Regions from separate parts of the Spinactinospora alkalitolerans genome, predicted to be linked through region 1. Evidence: predicted binding sites of a transcription regulator. Region 1 holds the regulator's gene; the other holds the start of a gene.
What was found. The regulator HrcA, encoded in region 1, represses chaperone genes, less so after heat shock. The targets are predictions, from matches to a motif close to TTGGCACTCTCNNNNNGAGAGTGCCAA.
Positions count from the first base shown of each region.

Region 2: HDA32_RS03000 (FmdB family zinc ribbon protein) is a predicted target of HrcA. The motif match lies at 5,734-5,760, and genes of this name have one in related genera.

Region 1 is NZ_JACCCC010000001.1:4,674,312-4,683,427, reverse strand. Features, by position in the region: gene HDA32_RS31510 (magnetosome magnetite crystal formation protein family) at 137-1,546, opposite strand; gene HDA32_RS20765 (DUF3097 domain-containing protein) at 1,647-2,453, opposite strand; gene hrcA (heat-inducible transcriptional repressor HrcA) at 2,760-3,773, shown strand; gene dnaJ (molecular chaperone DnaJ) at 3,774-4,925, shown strand; gene HDA32_RS20750 (16S rRNA (uracil(1498)-N(3))-methyltransferase) at 5,063-5,809, shown strand; gene HDA32_RS20745 (hypothetical protein) at 5,861-6,583, opposite strand; gene HDA32_RS20740 (SigE family RNA polymerase sigma factor) at 6,580-7,110, opposite strand; gene HDA32_RS20735 (histidine triad nucleotide-binding protein) at 7,570-7,926, shown strand; gene HDA32_RS20730 (PhoH family protein) at 8,218-9,116, shown strand, end outside.
Region 2 is NZ_JACCCC010000001.1:611,493-620,608, reverse strand. Features, by position in the region: gene sepX (divisome protein SepX/GlpR) at 1-11, opposite strand, end outside; gene HDA32_RS03030 (GNAT family N-acetyltransferase) at 506-1,192, opposite strand; gene HDA32_RS03025 (MogA/MoaB family molybdenum cofactor biosynthesis protein) at 1,516-2,055, opposite strand; gene moaC (cyclic pyranopterin monophosphate synthase MoaC) at 2,052-2,540, opposite strand; gene glp (molybdotransferase-like divisome protein Glp) at 2,640-3,875, opposite strand; gene galU (UTP--glucose-1-phosphate uridylyltransferase GalU) at 3,916-4,845, opposite strand; gene HDA32_RS03005 (5-formyltetrahydrofolate cyclo-ligase) at 5,035-5,625, shown strand; gene HDA32_RS03000 (FmdB family zinc ribbon protein) at 5,773-6,120, shown strand; gene HDA32_RS02995 (SAF domain-containing protein) at 6,302-6,949, shown strand; gene HDA32_RS02990 (MscL family protein) at 7,107-7,511, shown strand; gene HDA32_RS02985 (D-alanyl-D-alanine carboxypeptidase family protein) at 7,571-8,596, opposite strand; tRNA gene HDA32_RS02980 (tRNA-Arg) at 9,101-9,116, shown strand, end outside.

The DNA.
Region 1 (9,116 bases):
GCCGGATCCGCGCGGCCATGCGGCGACGTGCCGATGTCCCCAACCTACCCGCGCCGGTCGCCGCGCGACAGCGCCGGCGGACCCGTCCCGTTCCTCTGACGGGCCCACCGGCGCCGGGGTTCCATGATCGGTCCGACTACTTGACCATCCGGATCGCCACCGGGTAGCGGTACCAGCCGCCCTTGCTGACGTTGACGGCGGCGAGGACGCCGAAGACGATGGAGGCCAGCCACACGACGCTGATCAGACCCGAGCCGATCCGCGACAGGTCCGGTGCGAACACGCCCAGCGCGATGAAGACCACCCAACTGATGATGTAGGGGATCAGCAGCGTCAACTGGAAGTTGAGCGCCTCGGAGGCGTGGTGCCGCACGTAGGGGGACCGCTCCTTCTTGACCAGGTAGACGATCAGTGCGGGCAGCCAGCCGGCGCACGCCATGATGACGCCGGCCAGGTGGGCGATCATCGACCACGTGGTGTCGTCGGAGCCGCCGGGGGACCCCTGGGCCTGGCCCGGGTGGCCGACGGGCGCTCCCTGCTGGGTGTAGCCCGGCTGGTGGGCGTACCCCTGTTGGCCGTAGGGCTGCTGTTCGGCGCCGGGGTGGCCGGGAGCCTGGGGCTGGTCGGCGTAGCCGGGCTGCGGCTGGGCATAGGGCTGCTGCTCGCCCGAGGGCTGGGCGTAGCCCGGCTGTTGGCCGTAAGCCTGCTGGCCGTAGCCCTGCCCGCCGTAAGGCTGCTGGTCGCCCGAGGGGTGGGCGTAGCCGGGCTGTTGGCCGTATCCCTGCTGGGGCTGCTGGGCGTATCCGGGGTGGGCGCCGCTGGGCTGGGCGTATCCGGGCTGCTGGCCGTAAGCCTGCTGACTGTAGGGCTGCTGGTCGCCCGAGGGGTGGGCGTAGCCGGGCTGTTGGCCGTATCCCTGCTGGGGCTGCTGGGCGTATCCGGGGTGGGCGCCGTAGGTCGGCTGACCGCCGGAGGAGCCCTGAGGCTGTCCGTAAGGCTGCTGGGGGTGGGGCTGCTGCTCGCCCGAGGGCTGGGTGTAGCCCGGCTGTTGGCCGTAAGCCTGCTGGCCGTAGCCCTGCCCGCCGTAAGGCTGCTGGTCACCGGAGGGGTGGGCGTAGCCGGGCTGTTGGCCGTATCCCTGCTGGGGCTGCTGGGCGTATCCGGGGTGGGCGCCGTAGGTCGGCTGACCGCCGGAGGAGCCCTGAGGCTGTCCGTAAGGCTGCTGGGGGTGGGGCTGCTGCTCGCCCGAGGGCTGGGTGTAGCCCGGCTGTTGGCCGTAAGCCTGCTGGCCGTAGCCCTGCCCGCCGTAAGGCTGCTGGTCGCCCGAGGGGTGGGCGTAGCCGGGCTGCTGGGGCTGCTCCCCGTAGCCGGGCTGATCGCCGTACGCGGGCTGGCCCCCGGACGGCGATCGACCCGGGCCGGGCTGTCCGCCGGTGTCCGCCTGCCCGTGGTCCGGCCGACCGTCCGAGGGCGCCTGGCCGTACCCTGGCCGACCGTCCGAGGACGGGTCCTGGGGCGGAGGGTGGTTGGGCGGTGTCTCGCTCATGGTTTCCTCTGGCTGTGTGCCGATTGCGATGGGCCGGACATCCGCGCCGGGCCTTCCTGGCAACGTCGGGCGCGGTCACTGCGCGGTCCTGCCCCTGAGCCTAGTCCCCGGCCGGCTGCGGGACGGTGACGAAGTCGATCAGTTCTTCGACGCGCCCCAGGAGCTCCGGTTCCAGATCCGCGTAGGTCCGGACCGAGTCCAGGATGCGCCGCCAGGCGTCGCCCGGCTCCATCCGCCAGCCGAGGGCGTCGAGCACGCCCTCCTTCCACGGCACTCCCCGCGGCACCTCCGGCCACGAGGCGATGCCGACGGCCGAGGGCTTCACCGCGGCCCACACGTCGACGAACGGGTGGCCGACGACGAGCACGTGCGGGGAGGCCGCGCGCTCGGCGATCCGGCTCTCCTTGGACCCGGGCACGAGGTGGTCCACCAGCACGCCGAGCCGCCGCTCCGGCCCGGGACCGAATTCCTCGACGACCTCGGGGAGGTGGTCGACGCCCTCCAGGTACTCCACGACCACGCCCTCCACGCGCAGGTCGTGCCCCCAGACCCGCTCCACGAGCTCGGCGTCGTGCACGCCCTCGACGTAGATCCGGCTCTCCCTGGCGACCCGGGACCGCAGATCCCGTACCGCGATGGAACCGGAGGCGCTGCGCGGCCGCCCGGTGGCCGGTGCCGCCGCGGGGCGCACGACGGTGACGGGCGCGCCGTCGACGAGGAAGGCCGCCGGGGCGAGGTCGAACACCCGGCGCCGGCCCTTGCGGTCCTCCAGCGTGACGGTGCTGCGGTCCCAGGTGACGACCGCGCCGCAGAACCCCTCGTCCGCGGACTCCAGGACGAGCCCGTGCTCGGCGGGGACCGTCGGGACCTGCCCCTTGCGGGGGCGGCGCCAGTCGCCCGCGAGCACGTCCTCGTCGTATCTCTTGCCGGAGTTGGTGCGCACGGGCCCGGATTGTAGCGGTGCGCCGGGGTCGCGTCCCGGATCGGCCGTCGGCGTGTCGCCGAAGGCGCTCCGGGCGCCGGCGACCGCTCCGACCTCGCGTTGTGACCCGGACATGAGAGGATCGGCCGACCGCCGGCGGGGTGGCCGGGCGGCGGACTCGCCCGTGATCTCGGCGGACACCCGCCGCACGTCGTTCACCGGTTGGGGGCCGACTTGGCGGGGCGACATAGAATTAGCACTTAAGACCACGGAGTGCCAGGAGGTGAGCGCGTGCTCGACGACCGGAAACTGGCGGTGCTGCGTGCCATCGTCGAGGACTACGTGTCCACGAACGAGCCCGTGGGATCCAAGACGCTGGTCGACCGGCACAGTCTCGGTGTCTCGCCGGCGACGATCCGCAACGACATGGTCGCCCTCGAAGAGGAGGGCTACATCGCCCAGCCGCACACCAGCGCCGGCCGGGTCCCCACCGACAAGGGCTACCGCCTGTTCGTCGACCGGCTGTCCACGGTCAAGCCGCTGTCGGTGGCGGAGCGCCGCGCGATCGAGACGTTCCTGTCCGGGGCGGTCGACCTCGACGAGATCGTGGCCCGCACCGTGCGGCTGCTGGCCCAGCTGACGCGCCAGGTCGCCATCGTGCAGTACCCCTCGCTCACGCGGTCGTCGGTCCAGCACGTCGAACTCGTGCCGCTGGGCCCGCAGCGCGTGATGATGGTCCTGATCACCGACACCGGCCGCGTGGAGCAGCGGGTCATCGACGGCATGGAGCAGGTCACCGAGTCCTCCGTCGAGAACCTGCGCACTGTGCTGAACCAGGCGCTCGTCGGCAAGTGGCTCAACGACGTCCCCAGGGCGGTGTCGGGCGTGCCGCTCCTGCTGCCCGTCCAGGAGCGCCCGATGGCGGCCTCGGTGCTCTCGGTGCTGCTGGAGAGCCTCGTGGAGAAGCACGAGGAGAAGGTCGTCCTCGGCGGCACCGCGAATCTCGCCGCGATGGGATTCTCCGCTAGCCTGCGTGGCGTACTGGAGGCCTTGGAAGAAAACGTCGTCCTCATCCGTTTGCTGGGGGAGGTGGGCGACCCCTCTATGCTCACGGTGCGCATCGGCGCGGAGAACTCTCACGAGGGGCTGCACACCACCTCGATCGTGTCCGCCGGTTACGGAATCGGCGACCAGTCGCTGGCCAAACTCGGGGTGGTCGGCCCGACCCGAATGGACTACCCAGGAACGATGGGAGCGGTACGCGCAGTGGCAAGATACGTCGGTCAAATCTTGGCGGGGCAGTAAGTGGCCAGAGATTATTACGAGATCCTCGGGGTTCGCCGCGAAGCGACCCAGGACGAGATCAAGAAGGCATACCGCCGGCTCGCGCGAGAACTGCATCCGGACATCAACCCCGATCCTGTCACGCAGGAGCGCTTCAAAGAGGTCACCCAGGCCTACGAGGTCCTCTCCGACGCGGAGAAGCGCCGGATGTTCGACATGGGCGCCGACCCGTTCGCGCCCGGTGGCGGCGGTGCCGGCGGTGCGGGCGGATTCGGCGGTGCGGGCTTCCCGTTCGACGACATCATGAACGCCTTCTTCGGCGGCGGCCAGCCGGGCGGCGGGCGCGGCCCGCGCGACCGGGTCCGCCGGGGACGCAGCATCAAGGTCCGCATCGAAATGGACCTCTCCGAGACCGCGTTCGGCGTCACCAAGGACGTGACGTTCCCCACCGCCGTGCTGTGCGACACCTGCCAGGGCGAGGGCACGGCCAAGGGCAGCCACCGCGAGACCTGCGACATGTGCGCGGGCCGCGGTGAGGTCTCCCAGGTCACGCGCTCCTTCCTGGGGCAGGTCATGACGACCCGCCCCTGCCCGCAGTGCGCCGGCCAGGGCAGCGTCATCAGGAATCCCTGCCCGGACTGCGCCGGCGAGGGCCGCGTGCGCGAGAAGGTCACCCGCAAGGTCCAGATTCCGGCCGGTGTCGAGGACGGCACCCAGATCCAGCTCGCCGGCGAAGGCGAGGTCGGTCCGAACGGCGGGCCGCGCGGCGACATCTTCCTGGAGATCGTGCAGCGCCCGCACCCGATCTTCGAGCGCCGCGGCGACGACCTGCACTGCACCGTCACCGTGCCGATGACGGCCGCCGCGCTGGGCGCCTCGCTGACCATCGAGACGCTCGACGGCAACGAGGAGGTCGACCTGCGGCCGGGGACCAACTCCGGGCACGTCATCACCCTCGACGGCCGGGGCAGCCGGCACCTCAACGAGCCGGGCCGCGGCGACCTGATGATCCACGTCACGGTCGAAACGCCGGGCAAGCTCGACGAGGAGCAGGAGGCCCTGCTGCGCAAGTTCGCGGAGCTGCGCGGGGAGGACCACCCTCCGGGCAGGTTCAGCCCGGGGCACGGCAACTTCTTCTCCCGGCTGCGCGGCGCCTTCAACAGCACCCGCTGACCACGCCGTCCACCGCGGCCGGGTCCCGCCCCGCGGGCGGGGCCCGGCCTTCGCCATGAAAGGGGTCCCGTGACCCGGGTCTCGCCGTTCCCGCGCTCCGCCGATGCCGGAGCCGGTCCCGCAGCGGTCCGGCTCCCGTGACGCCCCCGGTCTTCCTGGCCGAGCCGGGGCAGCTCGACTCCGACCGGGTGGTGCTCTCCGGGCCTGAAGGGCGTCACGCCGCGACGGTCCGCAGACTCACCGAGGGCGAGGTCGTGCACCTGGCCGACGGCGCGGGGACCCGCGCCCGGTGTGTCGTCACCGAGGTGGGCAGGGACACCGTGGTCTGCGCGGTCCAGGAGCGGCACAGCGAGCCGGCGCCAGCGCCGCGCATCACCGTCGTGCAGGCGCTGCCCAAGGGCGACCGCGGCGAGCTGGCCGTGGAGGTCATGACCGAGGCCGGGGTGGACGCGGTCGTGCCGTGGGCGGCCGATCGCTGCGTCACCCGGTGGAGGCCGGAACGGGCCGCCAAATCGCTGCGCAAGTGGCGGGCGACGGCGCGCGAGGCGGCCAAGCAGGCCCGGCGCAGCCGGGTGCCCGAGGTCGCCGAGCTCGCCGGCACACCCGCCGTCGCGGAGCTGCTGTCCGCCGCGGCGCTGGGGATCGTGCTGCACGAGGAGGCCGCCGAGCGGCTGTCCGGCGTCGCGCTGCCGGCCGATCCGGCGCGGACCGAGGGCGGGATCGTCGTGGTCGTCGGGCCCGAGGGCGGCTTCACCGACGCCGAACTCGCGGCGTTCGACGCGGCCGGCGCGGTCCGGGCGCTGCTCGGGCCGACCGTGCTGCGCACCTCCACGGCGGGCGTCGCGGCCCTGGCCGTCCTGCAGGCCCGCTGCGGACGCTGGTAGCCGCCGCGCCCCGTCCGCCATCACCGACGAAGGCGCCGCGCCGCTCGGGCCCTACTGCGTCTGGTCGCTCGTCGAGGGCTGCTCCTCGCCGCCGTCCGTGGGCTCGGGCTCGGGTTCGGGGGTGTCCTCCGGGTCCGGGGCGGAGTCGTCGCCGTCCCCGTCGCCGCGGCCGCCGTCGTCCCCGTCGCCGGTCTGGTCGTCGTCGCCGGGGGACGGGGCTCCCGGATCGGTCGGATCGGGCGAGGGCGCGCACGACTCCGCGGGGGCGGCCTCCTCCTCGGACTCCTCGAGGGTCCGGGCTTCGCCCGGCGTCGGGTCCTGCTGCGGGGGCGTGCACGCCGTCGTCATGCCCGCGGCATCGTCGGAACCGCTGGGGCCGGGCTCGGGGGAGGGGGATTGGGCGCCCTCCCGGCTCGGCCGGTCCCGCTCCTGGTCGGTCTCGGTCTCCGGGGCGACGGGACCGTCGAAGGTGTCGTCGGCGTGGTCGCCGTTGGATCCGGTCTCCTGCGACTCCGACGCGGCGGTCATGGAGTCGGGCAGCACCTGGTCGCGGATCTGCGGGGTGCCCAGCAGGACGGAGCCGACGATCAGCGCCGCCGCCGCGACGGCGACGGCGGGACGCAGCCAGGTCAACCCGAACCAGGGCATCCGGTTGCGCTCCGTGCGCGTGCGGATGCGGTCCAGCGCGTCGGGCGACGGCTGCACCGAGTCGGCCTCGGCGCTCATGGCGGCGCGCAGCCGTTCCTCGAAGCGGTCGTCGAATGGTTCGGTCATGTCGTCTGCTCCAGAACCGAGCGGAGCGCGGAGATCCCGCGCGCCGTGTGGCTCTTGACTGCGCCGCGGCTGATCCCCATTGCGTCGGCGATCTGAGCCTCGGAGAAATCCCCGTAGTACCGCAGCACGATGGCTTCCCGCTGTCGTGTGGGGAGTGTACGCAACGCCTCGATGACGGCGGCGCGCTCCAGCTCGCCCAGGGCGCCGTGCTCGGCGCTGGGGGCGTCGGGGAGCGCCTTGGGTGCGTGCTTCTCCACCACGGCGCGGTGGCGCAGGACCGAGCGCGCCCGGTTGACCACCGACTGGCGCAGGTAGGAGAGCGCCTTGTTGGGATCCCTCAGCCGCCGCCAGGCCCCGTGCATCGCGACGAAGGCGTCCTGCACGACTTCTTCGGCGGTCGCGAAGTCACGGACGAGGAGTGTGGCGAGCCGCACCAGGGGCCGGTAGTGCGCGGCGTAAAGCTGCGTCACCGCCTGGTCGGCGTCCCACTCGACCGTCACCGTCGCCGCGGAGGCACCCGCCACCATGGTTTCAGTCACGTCGGTAGGACGCGCGCCCTTGTCGCCGGGTTTACGAAAGGGCATACCGTTCTTCTCGCTCAGCTCGGCTGTCCGACGATTCATCCGGGAGAAAGCCACCGCGACCTCCTCCAGTGCGTGTGCCACCCCATGGCGTCCGCCGTGCGGCGCGGTCCTCCCCCGAAAACGGGATCGCGTGGGAGAAGTCACGCAAACTCCCACAATAGACCGCATCGCCGAGATCTTTCGGCCCCCGAAGGGTAAAGCCCTTCCAACGGCGGCGCCCGGAAAACCTCACGAGCGGGCCACCGGGCGAAAGCGGTCGCCCCTTCCCACCGTAGAAGAAAGCCCTTCCTGAGCACACCCGGAAACCGCAACTTCGCCCCCGGGTTTCCCGGGAGACGACACCAGGTCTCTGGGGCATCATGGTGGGAGGTCCACACTGAAGCGCGCGATGGAGGAATGCCGGTGGCCGTCAGCGAACCCGACTGCCTGTTCTGCAAGATCGCCGCGGGGAAGGTGCCCGCCGACATCGTCCGCGAGGGGGAGCGCACGCTCGCCTTCCGCGACATCAACCCGCAGGCCCCCGTCCACGTGCTGATCATCCCGCGCGACCACTACCCCACCGCCGCGGCCGCCGGCGCGGCCGGGGAGGGCCTGCTCGACGAGATCGCCCGCGAGGCCCATGAGATCGCCGAGGCCGGCGGCGTCGCCGAGGGCGGCTACCGGCTGGTGTTCAACACCGGGGCCGACGCAGGCCAGACGGTGTTCCATCTGCACGGGCACGTGCTCGGCGGGCGCGGATTGGAGTGGCCTCCGGGGTAGAGCGGGCGGGGGTGCGCTCGGGGGTCGAAGGGGGTCGCCCCCTGGGAGGCGCCGCATCTGCACGGGCACGTGCTCGGCGGGCGCGGATTGGAGTGGCCTCCGGGGTAGAGCGGGCGGGGATGCGCTCGGGGGTCGAAGGGGGTCGCCCCTGGGAGGCGCCGCACCTGTGCGGGCCCGAAAAGTCCTCGGGTCGACCAGGGCCGACTTGATAGAATCTGCACAGTCAACGCTGTACTCGTGATTACCTTCAGACCGCGAAAGGCAGGGACGTTACGGCCGCAAGGCCACATCATGGTCGAGTCAACGCAACCAAGCACTCAGGTCAAGATCGTCGTGCCGGAAGAGCACATGATGGTCAACCTGCTGGGTTCCGGCGACGAGCTGCTGCGCGTCGTCGAGCGCTCCTTCGACAGCGACATCCACGTGCGGGGCAACGAGGTCACCATCAGCGGCCGCCCCGAGGAGAACGCCCTGGTCGTCCGGCTCGTCGAAGAGCTGCTCGAGCTCGTCAAGAACGGCACCCACGTCACTCCCGACGTCATCGACCGCGCTCTGGGCATGCTGCGCGCCCCCAGCGGTGACGGCGAGCGCCCGGCCGACGTGCTGACGATGAACATCCTGTCGTCGCGCGGCCGCACCATCCGTCCCAAGACACTGAACCAGAAGCACTACGTCGACGCGATCGACCGGCACACCGTGGTCTTCGGGATCGGTCCGGCCGGCACCGGCAAGACCTACCTGGCGATGGCCAAGGCGGTCAAGGCGCTGCAGGCCAAGGAGGTCAACCGGATCATCCTGACCCGGCCGGCCGTCGAGGCGGGGGAGCGGCTCGGCTTCCTGCCGGGCACGCTCTACGAGAAGATCGACCCCTACCTGCGCCCGCTCTACGACGCGCTGCACGACATGCTCGACCCCGACTCCATCCCCAAGCTCATGTCGGCGGGGACGATCGAGGTCGCGCCGCTGGCCTACATGCGCGGCCGCACCCTCAACGACTCCTTCATCATCCTCGACGAGGCCCAGAACACCTCGCCGGAGCAGATGAAGATGTTCCTGACCCGCCTCGGTTTCGGTTCCAAGATCGTGGTCACAGGTGACGTCACGCAGGTGGACCTGCCCGGGGGCCAGGCCAGCGGCCTGGGCACCATCGAGCGCATCCTCGACGGGGTCTCCGACATCGGTTTCTGCAG
Region 2 (9,116 bases), 4.1 Mb from region 1:
GAGCTACTCATCGCCCCTCCTCGCGCCGCTGGTCGTTGGACACCCGCAGACGTCCGGGCGGCGCGGTGGCTCGTACCGGGCCCATGGACGAGATCGATTCAGCAGCGGCCTGTCCGGAATCTAGGGTCTGATGTCTCGCGCACCCGCCGCACCGCTCATTAGCCCTCTGCCCCCATGTGCCGTATGTACATGTCACCCGCACCGTCGATGCGTCTACGTTCCGCACCGTACGACCCGGTGTCCGGGAATGCGCAGTATTCGGGCCGGAGTGTCGCGAGATCGTCGTTCGTCCTCTTCTTCAGATGGGTCCTCCATTGGCAAATATGCAGGTAGGAACGGTTTTTACAGACCGTTAAATCATAAATGCGGAAGGTTACAATCCGCTTTCAGCCTGCTTGCGGCGAGCGCGGGCCGTGCCGATTATCCCGCGAACGGCTCCTCCCGGCACCCCTTTTCCCGCCATCGGGCCGCTCTCCGCAAAGGGGCGCCCCGGACCGGGTCGCGGTCACGGCAGCTCGGAGGGCGGGCTCGCCGCCCCCGAGGACCCGGCCCCGCCCCGCGGCGGCCCGCCCCCGAGGTCGCGGCCGCGGCGCTGCTCCCGCCACCGCGGGAGCAGGCCGCGCGGCACGTCCTCCACCGTCAGCGCGTAGCAGATGTGGTCCCGCCACGCCCCGTCGATGTGCAGTTGGCGCCTGCGGACGCCCTCCTCCCTGAACCCGAGCTTCTCGGCCACCCGCCGGCTGGCCCGGTTCTCGGGCCGGATGTTGGCCTCGATCCGGTGCAGCCCGGCGGTGAAGAAGCAGTGGTCGACCGCGAGCGCGACCGCGGTGGGGGTCACCCCCAGACCCGCCCGCTCCTTGTCGATCCAGTACCCGATCTGGGCGGAGCGCGCCGATCCCCAGACGATGGCGCCCACGGTCAACTGCCCGGCGAATCCCCCCTCGTAGGTGATCGCCCATGGCATCGCCACGCCCTGCCGGCCCTCCCTGCGGATCGCCTGGGCCATGGCGAGGTAGGGCGCGATGTTCGTGGTCTGCAACGGCATCTCGGGGTGGGTGGGCTCCCAGGGGCGCAGCCAGTCGGCGTTGCGCACACGCGTGTCGCGCATCGCCGCGGCGTCGCGCAGCCGCAGGGGCCGAAGCCCGACCGGCCCCTCCTCAAGGGAGATCGGCCAGCCACGTATCCGGTTCACTGCCTTCCCTCCGCCACCGTGGGCATCCCGGCGGAAGAATCCCCGGGACCCTTCCGCGGAGGCGACCGGACAGCGGGCCGCCGCCCGGAGTTCTCGGCATCAGTATTCCACCTCGTGCCGGAGACACGCGGCGATCGTCCTCTATCTCACGACAAAAGGGACAGGAAAATAACCTTTTTCGGACCGGTGGAAACAGGAACCTCACTGGTGTCCGACGATGGCGCTCGTACAGGGGGCGGCTGTCGCGGTGTGCGCAGCGCCGACGGCACAGCAGGTCCGAGCCCTGGAAATCCCACCCCGCGAACGCAGCGGTCCGGGTTCGGTCAGCCGCCGGTGCGCGGATGGTCCCCGCCGCGCATCTGGTCGATCGCGTGCCGCAGGATCGGCCCGAGGACCGCCATGCCGTCGCGGACCCCTCCGCTGGAGCCGGGCAGGTTGACCACCAGCATGCGGTGCCCGTCCCGCTCGGCGACGCCGGCCAGGCCCCGCGAGAGCACGGCGGTGGGCACCCCCTTCTCCCGGCCGGCCGCGCGCAGCGCCTCGGCGATGCCCGGGATCTCATAGACCAGCAGCGGACGGGTGGCCTCGGGGGTCTCGTCGCCGGGGGTCAGCCCGGTGCCGCCGGTGGTGACGGCGGCGTCGTAGCCCTCGGCCAGTGCCCGGCGCAGCGCATCGGCCACCGGGGCGCCGTCGGGCACCACCCGCGGTCCGTCGACGGCGCAGCCGGCCTCCTCCAGCAGCCCCGCCAGCACCGGTCCGGAACGGTCCGGGTACACCCCCGAGGAGGCCCGGTTGGAGGCGGTGATGACGATCGCGGTGGGGGCGTGCACGTCCTCGTCGCCCTCCCTCTCCTCGGGGGTCATGACGCGCGGCGCCAGTGGCCGGTCTTGCCGCCGGTCTTCTCCTCGACCCGCACGTCGGTCGCGACGGCTTCGGGGTCGATCGCCTTGACCATGTCGATCAGGCCGAGCGCCGCGGTCATCACGCAGGTCAGCGCCTCCATCTCGACGCCGGTGCGGTCGGCGGTGCGCACGGTCGCGCTGATGTCCACCCCGTCGTCGCGCACGTCCAGGGCGACGTCGACGCCGTGCACCGCGATCGGGTGGCACAGCGGCACGAGGTCGGGGGTGCGCTTGGCCCCTTGGATGCCGGCCAGCCTGGCCACGGCGAGGGCGTCGCCCTTGGGCACCCCGCCGCCGCGCAGGGCCGCGACGACCTCGGGGGAGAGCAGCACCCGCCCGGTCGCGGTCGCGGTGCGGGCGGTGACCTCCTTGGCCGAGACGTCGACCATCCGGGCCGCGCCGGAGGGGTCGAGGTGACTGAAACCGGAGGGATGGGAATCGGACATGAGCGCGCGGACTTTCTGCTCGGTGGTCACGGACGGGGTTTCCAAGGGCGGAGGCTACAGGGACCGGTCGCCGCGGCACGCGCGCGCCCAGGGTCCGTTCTAGTAGCCGCCGGGCAGCTTGACCGCCTCCACCAGGCTGCCCTCGGGCAGCTCCGTGACCGCCTCGGGGACCACGACCAGGGCGTTGGTCTCGGCGAGGGCGGAGAGCTGGTGGGACCCCTGCCGGGAGACGGGCGCCGCGGTGTAGCCGAGGCCGGCGTCGGCCCCGTCGTAGGCCAGGACCGCGCGCAGGTAGGAGCGCTTGCCCCGCGGCGAGGAGACGACCGGCGCGACCAGGCGGGCGCGCACCGAGGGCAGCGGCTGCTGGGGCAGGCCGCGCATCCGGCGCAGGGCCGGCAGGACGAACAGGTGGAAGGAGACGTAGGAGCTGACCGGGTTGCCCGGCAGCGTCACGATGGGAGTGCGCGACTCCCCGATCGTGCCGAACCCCTGCGGCATGCCCGGCTGCATGGCGACCTTCTCGAAGCGGACCGTGCCCAGGCGCGACAGCACCTCCTTGACCACGTCGTAGGCGCCCATGCTGACGCCGCCCGTGGTGACGATGACGTCGGCCTGCGCCAGCACGTCGTCGAGCGTGTCGAGGACCGTGGCCGGCTCGTCGCCGATGAAGCCCTGCCGGTAGGCGGTGCAGCCGGCGTCGATCGCGGCCGCGGTGAGCATGTAGCTGTTGGACTCCCAGATCTGGCCCGGGCCGATCGGGTCGCCCGGCTCCACCAGTTCCTCGCCGGTGGACAGCACGACGACGCGCGGCCTCGGGTGCACCCGGACCGAACTGCGGCCGACCGCTGCGAGCACGGCCATCTCGGCCGCCCCGATGCGCGCCCCCTGGCGCAGCACCACCGCGCCCTTGTCGACGTCCTCGCCGGCCCTGCGGATCGCGTTGCCCTCGCGGACCGAGCGGTGGACGGTCACGGAGGCCACTCCCCCGTCGGTCCACTCCACCGGGACCACGGCGTCGGCCCCGACGGGGACCGGGGCGCCGGTCATGATGCGCGCGCACGTGCCGACCGGGATGGCGCCGGTTCCGGCGTCACCGGCGGGGATGTCGGCGACGACCGGCAGCGACACCGGCGCCTCCTGGGAGGCCGCGGCGACGTCGACCGCACGGACCGCGTAGCCGTCCATCGAGGAGTTGTCGAACCCTGGCAGCTGCACCGAGGAGGCGACGGGCTCCGCGAGCACCGCGCCGTGCGCCCCGAGCAGGCCCAGCTCGATCGGTTCGAGCGGCTCGACCAGTTCCAGGATGTCGGCGGTGTGCTGTTCGACGGTCTTCATCCCACTCCCTCTCCCGTTGCCGGCATCGGCGCCCCCTCCCCTAACGTGCGGCTCCCTCGCCGCGTTCGGCCACGAACTCGCGCAGCCACGGGAGGAACTCCTTGGCGAGATCCGGGCGGTCGCACGCGAATTCCACCACAGTGCGAAGGTAGTCGACCTTGTTGCCGGTGTCGTAGCGCTGGCCGCGGAACAGCACGCCGTGCACCGGACCGCCGTCGGCCGGCTTGCGGTGGGCGAGCTCGCGCAGCGCGTCGGTCAACTGGATCTCGCCGCCGCGGCCGGGAGGCGTCTCGCTCAGCACGCCGAAGACCGCGGGGTCGCAGACGTAGCGGCCGATGATCGCCCAGCGGCTGGGGGCCTGGTCGGCCGGCGGCTTCTCGACCAGGTCGGTGACCGTCACGACGTCGTCCTCGCCGGTGGCCTCGATCGCGGCGCAGCCGTACAGCGAAACCTGCTCCGGCTCCACCTCCATGAGCGCGACGACGCTGCCGCCGTAGGTCTCCCGCACCTCGATCATGCGCTTGAGCAGCGCGTCCTGCCCACCGATGAGGTCGTCGCCGAGCAGCACGGCGAAGGGGTCGTCGCCGACGTGGGCCTCGGCGCACAGCACGGCGTGGCCGAGGCCGCGCGGCTCGCCCTGGCGGACGTAGTGCACGTGGGCGAGCTCGCTGGACTCGCGCACCGAGTGCAGCCGCTGGGTGTCGTTCTTGGCGCGCAGGGCCTCTTCGAGTTCGTAGGCGCGGTCGAAGTGGTCCTCGATGGAGCGCTTGCTGCGGCCGGTGATCATGAGGACGTCGTGGAGCCCGGCCGCGACGGCCTCCTCCACGACGTACTGGATCGCCGGTTTGTCGACGATCGGCAGCATCTCCTTCGGAGTCGCCTTCGTCGCCGGGAGGAAACGGGTGCCCAGGCCTGCGGCCGGTACGACGGCCTTGGTGACGGGGGTTGCAGCACGGTGCGAATCAGCCATGTCGGCACTGTAGGCCACCGGGTTCCGATCGCGGCTCAGGCGCGCGACCTCCGATCCGGGTATGCGCAGGTTCTGCGGGGATTCCCCGTTCACCTCCCGACGAGCCTTCACCCGTTCTTAATCCGGTTCTCACCCGCGCACCGCCGATCGGGGTAGAACCCGCGGCGGCCTTGCCTAGACTCCTCTGCCATGGACAGTGCCACGGACACCGCCGGGGCCAAGAGGCTCGTGCGCGAGCGGATGCTGGCGCGGCGGCGGGAGATGCCGGCCGAACGCAGGGCCGAGGCCGGGTCGGCCATCCGCGATCACCTGCTCGCCCTGCCGCAGTTGACCATGGGCGGAACGGTGGCCGCCTACTACTCGGTGGGGACCGAGCCCGACACCCGCAAACTCGTCACCGGGCTGTGGAAGCACGGCGTCTACGTCCTGCTGCCGGTCTTCCGGCCGGACGGCGAGCTGGACTGGGCCGCCTACGACGGCCCCGACGACATGGCTCCGGCAGGGCACGGACTGCTGGAGCCGACCGGGCCGCGCTACGGGGCCGAGGCGGTGCGCCGCTGCGCCGCCGTCGTCTGCCCGGCCCTGGCGGTCGACCGGTCCGGCCGGCGGCTGGGCCGGGGCGCCGGCTGCTACGACCGCGCGCTGGCCGGGGTCGGCGCACACGCGCTCACCTTCGCGGTGGTCTACGACGCGGAACTGGTGGACTCCGTGCCGGCCGAGCCGCACGACCTCCCGGTGCGCGCGGTGGTGACCCCCGGCGGCGGCGTGCACCGGTTCTAGGCCCGGCGGAACACCTCCGCCCCGGATCGCGTTATATCCGCGGCAGCTTCACCGGGAACGGCACCCCACCCCCCAATGTCGCGATCGTGCTGTCCGAGCGCGTACTATTTAGCAGTCGACGGGCGAGAGTGCCAGCAAGGAGGATCCGTGCCTACGTACCAGTACGCGTGCACCGAGTGCGGCGCCCAACTGGAGGTCGTGCAGAGTTTCAGCGACGACTCGCTGACCACCTGCCAGGAGTGCCAGGGCAGGCTGCGCAAGGTGTATTCCGCCGTGGGCATCGTGTTCAAGGGCTCGGGCTTCTACCGCACCGACAGCGCTTCCAGCTCCAACGGCTCCACGCCGAACGGGAACTCCGGCGGCTCCAAGGACTCGGACAAGGCCGACAAGGCCTCGGGGTCTGAGAGCAAGAGCACCGAGGCCACCACCGCATCGAGCGGATCCGGCGGCTCCAGCGGCGGCTCCGACGGCTCCGCCGCCACCAAGGTCGCCTGAGACCGCCCTCCGCCCGAAGGGCATCCGGCCCGTCGCACGGCGCCACGGCCGGGGTCACCGCATGCGGTGGCCCCGGCCTTCCGTGCGTCTCGGCCCCCGCCTGTGGACGGCGCCGACCCCGCCGGCCCGGCCTCGCCTACCGTGCGGGCATGGACCTTCCTCCCGGTCGGCGGTGCCGGCCATGTCGTTGACCCCGTCGCGCCGCCGCGGGGCCGTACTGCTCCTCGCCCGATGGCGCCGCACGCTCGGCGCCTGCTGCGCCGCGCTGGCCGCGGCCGGGATCGTGCTCGTGCTGCGCCCGCCGACCGCGCCCACCGTGGACGTCGTCGTCGCCGCCCGCGACCTCACCGCGCTGGCTCCGCTGGGCGAGGGCGACACCGCCGTGCGCGCGCTGCCCGGGGACGCCGTGCCCGATGGTGCGCTGCGTCCCGACACGGCCCTCACCGGAGCGTCGCTGCGCTCCCCGGTCCGCCGCGGTGAGGTGTTCACCGACGCCCGCCTCGCCGACCCGCCCGCCGCCGGCCACGGCGCCGACGTCGTCGCGGCCCCGGTCAGGGTCGCCGACCCCGGCGCGGCCGCGCTGCTGCGGCCGGGCAGCAGGATCGACGTCCTGGCCGCCGCGCACGACCCCCTCGCCGCGGAGTTCGGCGGCGCCACGGCCCCGGCCGAGGTCGTTGCGGCCGACCGGCCGGTGATCGCCGTCCCCGAGGAGGAAGCCCCCGCCGGGGAGTCCGGTGCGCTCGTCCTGGTGGCCGTGAGCACCGAAGAGGCCCGCGTCATCGCAGCTCACACCGTTTCAGGCCGCCTTTCGATCACCATCCGCGGTTGACGCTAGCCTGTCGGGGTGCACGCCGCCCGGCGCGTGAGCCCCTGCTCCGCGGACCGGACGGCGCGAGAAGCGGCCGCGGGCAGCCGCCCAACGGCGTCCGAACACCCCTCGGTGCCCGCGGCGGACGGACCCGGACGAGTCGAATGTGGGGACAACCATGAGCGGATTCAAGAAGTTCCTGCTCCAGGGCAACCTGATCCAGTTGGCGGTGGCCGTGGTCATCGGCGCCGTGTTCTCGGAGCTGATCACGGCGTTCACCGCGGGCTTCATCACCCCGCTGCTCGGGGTCTTCGGCGGCGTCCCCAAGTTCGCCGAGCTGACCTTCACGGTCAACGGCAGCGAGTTCCTCTACGGCGCGTTCGTCGACGCGCTGATCTCCTTCGTGCTCACCGCGGCGATCCTGTACTTCTTCGTGGTGCTGCCCATGACGCACGTGATCGATCGGTTCACCGAGAAGGCCGAGGCCACCACCCGCGAATGCCCGCAATGCTTCAGCGAGATCTCCAAGAAGGCCAGTCGCTGCCCGAACTGCACCTCCGAGGTGATCCCCGAGACGGTGTGATCTTCGGCCGCCCCCGGCCCTCCGGCGCCGCGCGGCCCCGCCCGCGCGGCGGGCGAGGATCAGCCGCCGGTCTCGTACTCCCAGTGCCAGGGTTCGAACGGGCTGGAGTAGGCCCATTGCGGGTGGAACCAGCCCCACTGCCGGGAATTGGCCTCCAGCCAGTTGAACTCCGGGCTCCCCTGGTTCTGCACGCCGCCGCACATGTCGACGGCCTGGCCGAGGCCGTGGTTGCTGGTGCCGGGGACGGCCGCGTTGCCGGGCGGCTGCTCGGCGTAGACGCGCTGCTGGTTGGGGAGGTCCCGGTAGGAGCTGGTCAGGCAGATCTCCTTGCCGAACTGCTCGGTGTAGGCCTCGTTCATCTCGAGGAAGTCGATGGCGGCGTCGGCGCGCAGGAAGTGCCCCTCCTCGTGCACCTCGCACAGGGCGCTCTGGGGCAGCAGACCGTTGGGGTAGCCGGCGGCGGCCTCGCCGGCCGAGGGGTCGCACTCGACGCCGGCCATGTAGGCGTCCACGGACAGCCCCCGGTCCTCCAGCTCCTGGACGAGCCTTTCGGTGCTCTCCTCCGACTGCTCCTTGAGGGCATCGAGGTCGTCGGCGAGTTCGACCCGCTCGAGCTGGGTCTGGGACTGCAGCTCCTGGGCGGTCGTGGTGAGTTCGCCCTGCTCGTCGCGGAGCTCGTTGGCCTCGTCGAGGATCGCCTCCTTGTCCTCGGTCAACTTGACGACGTGGGACTCGGCCTGCAGGTCGTCGTCGATGGAACCGGAGGTCATGATGCCCATGATGCCGACATCGGGCTGCTTGTAGAGGGTGCCGGCGAGCTGGGCGAGGGGCTGGCGCATCTCCGCGAGGCGCAGCTCGGTCTGCTGCAGCTCGTGCAGCGTCGTGACCAGCTCGTCCTGGGCGTCCTCCAGGGCCTCCTCGCGCTCGGTGTACTCCTCGGTGGCCTCCTCCAGCTCCTCCTTGGCCTCCTCCGCCCGCTGCTTCAGCGCATCGAGGTCGTCGGCCGCCGCGCGGTCGGCCACCGGCGCGACCGCCACCTGCCAGCCGGGGCCGAGGACCAGGGTGAGGACCAGGGTGCACAGCACCGCGAGGACCGGCCTCGACCATGGGCGGGAACGCCTCCCGCAGACAGACGAGGGCCCGCTTCTCGGTACGCGGTCGCCTCGCCGCGTCGAATCGAGAACGAACGGCACGTGGATCCTCCGGCTGCCTCTTCGGTAGTTCGCGTGGCCGAGTCGCAACGTACTACACGTCCACAACCGGACGCGTTTTCGGGAATGGACGCACGCGATGCGGGGGGACGCCCCGAGCCCGGCCGTCGTCGGCCGGCGCCTGAACGCCCGATAAAACACCTGATCACGGGTTGTTAGAGCCTGGATGGCCACGCCGGCGCCGCAACCGCGGCGCCGCGGACGCGCACACGGCGCCGCACCTGTGTGGCGAGCATCACTCGGGGGGAATGACAACCCTACTTCCGAAAAGGGTACTCAACCCCGTCAAACGCCACCCCGACCGCCCGCGCCACCCCGCGCTCCCCGGGATCCCTGCCGCACCCACAGCGTTCGTCCGTTACCCTTGAACACCGAAAGGGCCTCATAGCTCAGG